Regions from separate parts of the Pseudomonas sp. 43A genome, predicted to be linked through region 1. Evidence: riboswitches for the same ligand, from Rfam matches in the RefSeq annotation. Region 1 holds a riboswitch; the other holds the start of a gene.
The links. A riboswitch is a leader RNA that binds a small molecule or an ion and turns the genes downstream of it on or off. The one in region 1 is predicted to bind manganese.

Region 1 (4,474 bases):
AAACTCGGCGCCGGCGTCGCCAAGGCCCTGTTGGGCAAAGCCGTGTTGCCGGACGATCTGCCTTGGGTCACCGGCAGCATCGGCCTGCTCGGCACCGAGCCGAGCTACAAATTGATGAGCGAATGCGACACCTTGCTGATGATCGGTTCGGGTTTCCCGTACTCGGAGTTTCTGCCAAAAGAAGGTCAGGCCCGTGGCGTGCAAATCGATTTGCAGCCCGACATGCTCAGCCTGCGCTATCCGATGGAGGTCAATCTGGTCGGTGATTCGGCAGAAACCCTCGCGGCGCTGTTGCCACTGCTGGAGCAGAAAACCTCAAACAAGTGGCGCAAGAAAGTCGAAGGCTGGCGCGGTAGCTGGGAGAAAACCCTTGAAAAACGCGCGATGGCCAAAGCCGATCCGGTCAACCCGCAAAGGGTGGTGTACGAGTTGTCGCCGCGCCTGCCCGATAACGCAATCATCACCAGCGACTCCGGCTCCTGCGCCAACTGGTTTGCTCGTGACCTGAAAATCCGCCGTGGCATGCAGTGCTCGTTGTCCGGTGGACTCGCGTCCATGGGCGCCGCTGTGCCTTACGCGATTGCCGCCAAATTTGCTCACCCCGAGCGTGCAGTGATCGCACTGGTGGGCGACGGTGCGATGCAGATGAACAACATGGCCGAACTGATTACCGTCGCCAAGTACTGGCGCCAGTGGGCGAGCCCGAAATGGATCTGCGCGGTGTTCAACAACGAGGACCTCAATCAGGTGACGTGGGAGCAGCGGGTGATGGAGGGCGATCCGAAGTTCGAAGCTTCGCAAAGCATTCCCGATGTGCCTTATCACTTGTTCGCCATTTCCATTGGCCTGAAGGGTATTTTCGTTGATCGCGAAGAAGACGTCGCCGCTGCCTGGGAACAGGCGCTGGCCTCGGAGGTGCCGGTGCTGATCGAGTTCAAGACCGACCCGAACGTGCCGCCGTTGCCGCCGCACATCAAGCTTGAGCAGGCGAAGAAATTCGCCACGACCTTGCTCAAGGGTGACCCGGATGAAGGCGGGGTGATCATGCAAACCGCGAAGCAGGTGCTCGGCGCGGTATTGCCCGGCAAAAAATAACCGGTTAACGCACAGGTTGATCGTTCCCGCGCGCAGCAAAGGAACGCAGCCCGTGACGCTCTGCGTCACTGGACGCAGAGCGTCCCTAGAGGCATTCCTTTGCTGCGCTTGGGAACGATCAATGAGCGGAAGGTGCACTGATGATTTTCGTGGGTTGTGCAGGCTGGAGTCTAGGGCGCGAACACTGGCCGGCATTTCCGGCAGATGGCACGAACTTGCAGCGCTACGCCGGGCGTCTCAACGGCGTGGAAATCAACAGCTCGTTCTACCGTCCGCATCGTCGGCAAACCTATGAACGCTGGGCGGATGGCGTGCCGGAAGCCTTCCGCTTTTCGGTGAAAATGCCCAAACACATCAGCCATGAATTGCGCTTGGTGGGTTGTGAACGAGCGCTGGATAAATTCCTCGCCGAGTGCGCAGGTCTGGGTGAGCGCCTGGGCTGTTTGCTGGTGCAGTTGCCGCCGTCACTGGCGTTCGACGAAAGCGTCGCCGAAGCCTTTTTCACGACATTGCGTCAGCGGTTTTCCGGTTCTGTGGTGCTTGAGCCAAGACATGAATCGTGGGTCAGTGCCGAGCCAATGCTGATGACGCATCAGATTGCCCAAGCGGCAGTCGATCCCTCACGCATCAGCACCGATGCTGCGCCGATCGGCTGGACAGAAACGAAATACTGGCGACTGCACGGCTCACCGCGCATTTACCACAGCGCCTACGATTCCACTTATCTGCAAAACCTTGCACAAGCCCTGCAATCAGCGGCCGCAGCGGGGGCCACGACCTGGTGCATTTTCGACAACACCGCCAGCGGCGCAGCGCTCGGCAACGCCTTGACGCTGGCGACGCTGACCTGCGGTTGAATCAGACCGCCAGGTGCTCATACAGAATCGTCGCACCGACAATCATCAGCACCACGCCGCCGACGATTTCCGCACGCTTGCCGACGACCGCGCCGAGCACTCGGCCGAGCATCACGCCAAGGGTCACCATGGTCATGGTCGCCAGACCGATCGCTGCTGCTGCGACCCAGATATTGACGTCGACAAACGCCAGGCCGACGCCCACGGCGAGGGCATCAATGCTGGTGGCAAACGCGGTGACGGCAAGAATCAGGAAGGAGTGCGACCCCGGCTTTTCTTCTTCCTCTTCTTCGTGTTTAAGGCCGTTGTAGATCATGTGCAGGCCGAGAATCACCAGCAGGGTGAAGGCGATCCAGTGGTCCCATTCGGCGACCCAGCGGGTGGCCGCCTGGCCGATCAGCCAGCCGATGATGGGCGTGATGGCTTCGATCACGCCGAAGATCAGGCCGGTGCGCAGGGCTTCGGTGAGGCGCGGTTTGTGCAGGCTGGAGCCTTTGCCGATGGCGGCGGCGAACGCATCCGTGGACATGGCCAAAGCGAGGAATATGAGGGAAACAGGATTCACGGGGGCACACTTCCAGTCGGGCTATGAGTCAACGACACAACCACACGCCCGACTTTAGGCATGGATGTGTCGTCGGTCTCACCAACCAAAAGGTGTTCGCACCACGGCATGTTGCCGAGAATGTTGATACGAACGCTTCCGAAAGGCTCGGAAACAGGCTACTCCCCAACGAGGCTGCGGATCTTATGTGGGCAAACATGAAAATTTCGTCAAAACCACGGCATCGGTAATCAGGTTTGACAAGTCACGCCGGCCGCTCGTTGATGCGCAGTTCTGCGCACAAGCCGCCCCGGGGCAGGTTGTACAGCTGCAAGGTGCTGCCGATCTTGCTGACGATCATTTGCACAATCGCCAGTCCCAGTCCGGCGCCATTGGCGTGACCGTGGCTGTAGAAACGCTCGAACAGTCGTGCGTAATCCTCTTCGTTGATACCGGGCCCAGCGTCTTCGACACTGATGTACACCGCGCCGGATGCCTGCGGTTGGACCTGTACGCGCACTTCGCTGCCGGGCGGGGCGAAGTTCAAGGCGTTGGTGACCAGGTTCTGCAAGGCGATGGCGAGTGCGACCGGGTCGGTGTCGACGGGGCAGTGGTGGTCGCTGTCGAGAATCAGGTCGACGTCTTTCTCCAGCGCCAGCGGCGCCAGTTCGGCGAGTTCTTCACGCACCAGCGCAGTCAGCTCCACCGGGCTTTTTTCCGGGTTGGCCAGGCGCGGCTCAATGCGCGCCATGGTCAGCAACTGGCTGGCGATGCGAGTGGCACGATCCACCGCACTGACCAGAAACTCCAGCGCCTCCTCTCGCTGTTGCGCGGTACTGGCGAGCTGCGCGTTTTGCGCATGGATGCGCAGAATCGCCAGCGGCGTGCGCAACTCGTGGGCGGCGTCGGCGATGAAGCGTCGCTCGCGCGCCAGCAGGTTGTCGATCTGCTGCAACAGGCGATTGAGCGCGGTTTGCATCGGTTCGAGGTCGTGGGGCAGGGGGCGCAGATTCAGCGGTTTGAGGGTGTCAGTGTTGCGCCCGCGAATGGTCTGCGCCATGGCTCGCAACGGTTGCAGGCCCCAGCCGATGGCCAGCCAGATCAGCATCGTCAGCACTGGCACGCCGATCACACTCGGCCATAACGTGTGGCCAACGATTCGCTCGATCAGATCCTGCCGAATGTCATCGCGTTCACCGACCCAGATCAACAGCCCTTGCTGCGAATCCTTGAGCAGAAACGCGCACCAGTCACGGCCGTTTTCCATCAGGTCGTGAGAACCGAAAGTGGTCGGCGGCGCCGGGAGTTCCGGCGCTTCGGCCGAGCGCATCAGCAATTGCCCATCGCTGCGCCAGACCTGAAACGTCAAACGGGTTTCGTAGGGGTGCGCCGCCTCGCCATCACCGACCCGGCTCATCGCTTCATCGAAGGCCTGATGCAGCCGCTGCCAGTTGTTGTCGCCCGGTGCGCGTTGCGCCAGCACGCCTTGCAGCAGGCGTGCGCTTTGCGCCAGTTGTGCGTCGTAGACCTCTTCGATTTCGTGATGGCTGTCGCGCAGCACCAGCCAACTGATCAGCAGATCGCCCATCAATACCAGGATCAATACCGGCACCAGAATTCGCGCACGTATCGAGATCATGGTTTGACCGCCATCACGTAACCCACCCCGCGCACAGTGCGGATCAACTCGCTCGCAAGCTTTTTGCGCAGGTTGTGAATCAGCACTTCGAGGGTGTTGCTCTCGACCCGTTCCTGCCAGCCGTACAGTGCGCCGGACAGGCGCTCGCGGGTGACGACTTTGCCGGGCCGGGCCATCAGTTGATGCAGTAACTGATACTCCATCGGCGTCATCACCACCTCATTGCCAAGCCAAGTGACTTGCTGGCTGAGCGGATCGAGGCACACGCCGGCATGTTCGAGCACCGGTTGCGCGCGGCCCTGACTGCGCCGCAGCAACGCGCGGATGCGCGCCTTCAAC
Region 2 (4,474 bases), 2.1 Mb from region 1:
TTGCGTGCGCGCACCGGAGAACAGCGCATACAGCACCAGCGCGGCCACCACGCTAAGTACGATGGCGCCGGCGAGGGCCGCAACGGAAAACTGGATCGACTTGAACTTCATGGGAGCTCCGCACGCAAGAGGACGTCTGCGCTGATGTATCGGCAGCCGGCATTGGGCCATGAGTGTGAGCAGGTGCAATTGCCAGCCGATGTCGCAAATGGATCAGTGCACGACGCTGTTGCAAGCGGCAGGGCAGGTGGTGTGAATTTTTTACGACAGTCAGGGTGGAAAGCGTCTGAAAGACCGTGTAACACGTCCGTTGTATCTGGCGCCGATACAATTACCCGCCTAGGATACGCGACAGGTTTTCAGGGAGCTTTTGAATGAACAAGACATTGGTTGTAAGTGCACTGAGCGCAGCGCTGTTGCTGGCCGGTTGTCAGTCGGTCAACACCACCAGCGGCGGTGCCGTGGGTGTGGAGCGCAAGCAGTACATGTTCAGCATGCTGTCCTCGCAAGAGGTCGACCAGATGTATGCCCAGTCGTATCAGAAGACTGTCGGTGAAGCCTCCAGCAAGGGTGTGCTGGACAAGACCAGTCCTGAGGCCAAACGGGTTCAGGCAATTGCCAATCGCTTGATCGCCCAGGCGCCGAACTTCCGTCCGGATGCGGCGCAATGGCAGTGGGAAGTCAATCTGATCAAGAGCGATGAGCTCAACGCCAACTGCGGGCCGGGCGGCAAGATCATTTTCTACACCGGGCTGATCGACAGCCTGAAACTCACCGACGATGAAATCGCTGCGGTCATGGGCCATGAAATCGCCCACGCCCTGCGCGAGCATGGTCGTGAAGCGATGTCCAAGGCCTACGGGATTGAAATGGCCAAACAAGGCGCAGGTGCGTTGCTCGGTCTGGGTCAGGACAGTCTGGCGCTGGCCGACACCGTGGCTAACTACGGGATGACCCTGCCGAACAGCCGTGCCAATGAAAACGAAGCCGATCTGATCGGTCTTGAGCTGGCCGCACGCGCCGGTTACAACCCGAACGCCGCGATCACCTTGTGGAACAAGATGAGCAAGGCGTCGGAAGGCGCGCCGCCGGAGTTCATGAGCACCCACCCGGCCTCGGCCAGCCGGATTGCTTCGCTGCAGGCGGCGATTCCGAAGGTGATGCCGCTGTACGAACAAGCGCCGAAATCCTGATGGTTTTGCAGCGAGGCTGATGGCCCATTCGCGAGCAGGCTCGCTCCCACTTTGAAATGCATTCCATTGTGGGAGCGAGCCTGTCTGCGGGCGGCGTTCCGACGAAGAACGCTGACGCGGTCTATCGACTTACGCCGTCACACCCAGCCACTACTCTGCATGGCTTTGTACACCGCGACGATTGCCAGAATCATGAATGCCGAAGCCGCGAGGCGACGGATCAGGGTCAACGGCAGCTTGTCTGCGGCGAAGTTACCCGCCAATACCACCGGCACGTTGGCAATCAACATCCCAGCGGTGGTACCGATAATCACCAGCCACAGATCCGGGTATTGTGCCGCGAGCATCACCGTAGCAACCTGAGTTTTGTCGCCCATTTCAGCCAGGAAGAACGCAATCAGCGTGGTCAGGAACGGCCCGAACTTGCGTGCGGTGCTGGTTTCATCGTCATCCATTTTGTCCGGCACCAGCGTCCACAGCGCTGTGGCCGTAAAGCTTGCGGCGAGAATCCAGTGCAGTGTCGCATTCGAGAAGAAACTGCCGAACCAGGCGCCGACCGCACCGGCTGCTGCGTGGTTGGCCAGGGTCGCGGCGACAATACCGGCAATGATCGGCCAGGGTTTGCGAAAGCGAGCGGCGAGAATCAGCGCGAGCAGTTGCGTCTTGTCGCCGATTTCGGCCAAGGCAACGATTGCGGTGGGAACGAGTAACGAGTCCAGCATCAGGATTTCCTAAGGGGCGGGTCGACACGGCTATGACACGTACAGCCTTCCCGCCCCGGGTAAGGTGTGCGTGTCATAGGTCTTGTCAAACCCTGCGATCCGTCTGTTGCGGACGCTTGGGTCGCATACGCCATGATCTGAGGATCAAGTATGTTGACGTATGCCGGACGAGCTTGGCGCTCGTGGGAGACTACTCCCCTAGGACGGAGCGGATTCTGCCTAGGCAAATCCGATTGAGCAAGAACAAATTTTCAGCCGCGCTTGGCCCGGTAGATGCGGAAACCATTGCCTTCAGCCTTGATTGCACAGACGCCCAGATGCTCTTCGATCAGCGGTTGATACTTGAGGAAACTGTTCGCGACCAGCCGCAGTTCGCCGCCGTTTTTCAGATGTTTGGCCGCTTTTCGTAGCAAGTTCTCGGTTGCGAAATAATCGGTGTGCACGCCGACATGGAACGGTGGATTGCTCAGAATCGCACTCAAACCCATCGGCGCGGCATCGATACCGTCACCGGTCAGCACTTCAGCTTCCAGACCGTTGGCCGCCAGCGTCAGACGGCTGCTGGCAGCAGCAAACGCATCCACATCCAGCAATGTGACCTGGTTGTGCGGATAGCGACGTTTGACCGCAGCGCCCAACACGCCTGCGCCGCAACCGAAGTCGAGCAGGTGGCCGCTCGGCAGTTTGTCCAGGTGCTCCAGCAGCAGGGCGCTGCCGCGATCCAGGCGACCGTGGCTGAATACGCCCGGCAGGCTGATGACTTTCAGCGGACCCTCGGCCAAAGGCAATTCATAGGTCTGCGCCAGACTTTCCAGGGATTTCGCTTCAGGGGCGTTGGCCACGGTGACTTGCCAGAGCTGGCAATGACGCGCGCTGTCGAGCTTGCGCGGTTTGCCGAACGGGTTGAGCTGCTTGGACGCGCCTTCGATGCCGCTGCGTTTTTCCCCGACCAGAAACACTTCGCGCCCGGCCAGACGTGAGGCCACGGCATTAAGAATGTAATCGGTCAGGTCTTTGGACTTGGGCAGAAACACCACGGCGCTGTCAAACTCGCGCTCGGGAATGTTCACGCCAAAATGGCTGCGCCCTTCGAAACGGGCGTCCAGTGCGGCTTGATCGCCGGCATGCCAGCACCAGCCGAATGCGTTGGGCAGGCGCCCGAGCAAATCATCGGCGGGCAAACCGGCCAACAACAACGAACCTTGAAACAACTCGGGCTGACGAAGCAGTACTTCACTGCGCGGATCCATAACTGCTCCTCAAAAAAAAGTGCCGCAGTTTATCAACTGACGACCCGCAGCGCCTTACCGCTGAAGAACGCCTGAGCGTTTTCGGTCAATTGGCCGACGATGCGCTGGCGTGCCTCGCGGCTGCCCCAGGCGTTGTGTGGCGTAACGATCAGGCGTGGAATGTCTGCCGCGAGCAACGGATTGCCCTGCGTCGGCGGCTCGACACTCAACACATCGGTGGCCGCGCCGCCAAGATGACCATTGCGCAGGGCGTCGGCCAGCGCCTGTTCATCGATCAGCCCGCCACGCGCGGTGTTGACCACGAACGTACCGGGCTTCATCGAGGCCAGTTCGCGGGCGCCGATGAAGTGGCGCGTGTGCTCGTTGAGCGGGCAATGCAGAGTGAGGGCATCGATTTGTGGCAGCAGTTGATCCAGCGGCAGACGATCCGGGCGAGCAGGGCGCCCGGGAATCTGCCCGAGCAACACGCGCATGCCGAAGGCTTCGGCCAGCCGCGCTACCGCGCCACCGAGTTCGCCATGCCCAAGCAGGCCGAGGGTTTTGCCTTCCAGCTCGACAATCGGATAGTCGAGCAAACAGAACTGTTTCGCCTGCTGCCAGCGACCTTCGCCGACGGCTTTCTGGTAATCGGCCAGGCGCGTGGCGAGGTTGAGCAGCAGCATGATCGTGTGCTGCGCCACTGACGGCGTGCCGTAACCCTGGCAGTTGCACACGGTGATGCCCTGAGCGCGGGCGGCGGCGAGGTCGACGTTGTTGGTGCCGGTGGCGGTGATCAGGATCAGTTTCAGATCGGGATTGGCGGCCATCGCGGCGGCGTCGATCAGGATCTTGTTGCTGATCGCCACGCTGGCGCCTTGCAGGCGTTCGGCAACTTGCTCGGGCGAGGTCTGGGCGAACAACTGCAAATCGCTGAAACAATCACGCAATGGACTGAGGTCCAGATCGCGAAGATCCAGCGAAGGGTGATCAAGGAATACCGCGCGGCGCGTGTTCGTCATCAACTGTACCTTTTGTGCTGTGAGCGTTGGGCGTAATCTGCCGAGCCTACCAGATGAAACAAATTGATACGCTTGGCCGAAAGGAGCCCTCATGTACTGGACCGAGTTCTTGACCGTTGCACTGATCCATCTGTTGGCCGTCGCCAGCCCCGGCCCGGACTTTGCCGTGGTGGTGCGCGAGAGCGTGACCCACGGTCGCCGCGCCGGCACCTGGACTGCACTGGGCGTGGGCACGGCGATTTTCCTCCACGTTGGTTATTCGCTGCTCGGTATCGGCTTGATCGTGTCGCAATCGATCGTGCTGTTCAACG

Region 2: another riboswitch for manganese. It lies ahead of HUW52_RS06665 (TMEM165/GDT1 family protein); the one in region 1 lies ahead of mntP (manganese efflux pump MntP).

What each region holds. Positions count from the first base shown of each region.
Region 1 covers NZ_CP054880.1:3,565,046-3,569,519, forward strand. Annotated here, with positions in the region: gene HUW52_RS15625 (thiamine pyrophosphate-requiring protein) at 1-1,095, shown strand, start outside; gene HUW52_RS15630 (DUF72 domain-containing protein) at 1,236-1,952, shown strand; gene mntP (manganese efflux pump MntP) at 1,954-2,517, opposite strand; yybP-ykoY riboswitch at 2,524-2,696, opposite strand; gene HUW52_RS15640 (ATP-binding protein) at 2,762-4,135, opposite strand; gene HUW52_RS15645 (response regulator) at 4,132-4,474, opposite strand, start outside.
Region 2 covers NZ_CP054880.1:1,492,787-1,497,260, forward strand. Annotated here, with positions in the region: partial or broken gene HUW52_RS30685 (HAMP domain-containing protein) at 1-171, opposite strand, end outside; gene HUW52_RS06660 (M48 family metallopeptidase) at 375-1,193, shown strand; gene HUW52_RS06665 (TMEM165/GDT1 family protein) at 1,331-1,915, opposite strand; yybP-ykoY riboswitch at 2,004-2,126, opposite strand; gene HUW52_RS06670 (class I SAM-dependent methyltransferase) at 2,167-3,165, opposite strand; gene HUW52_RS06675 (2-hydroxyacid dehydrogenase) at 3,198-4,163, opposite strand; gene HUW52_RS06680 (LysE family translocator) at 4,255-4,474, shown strand, end outside.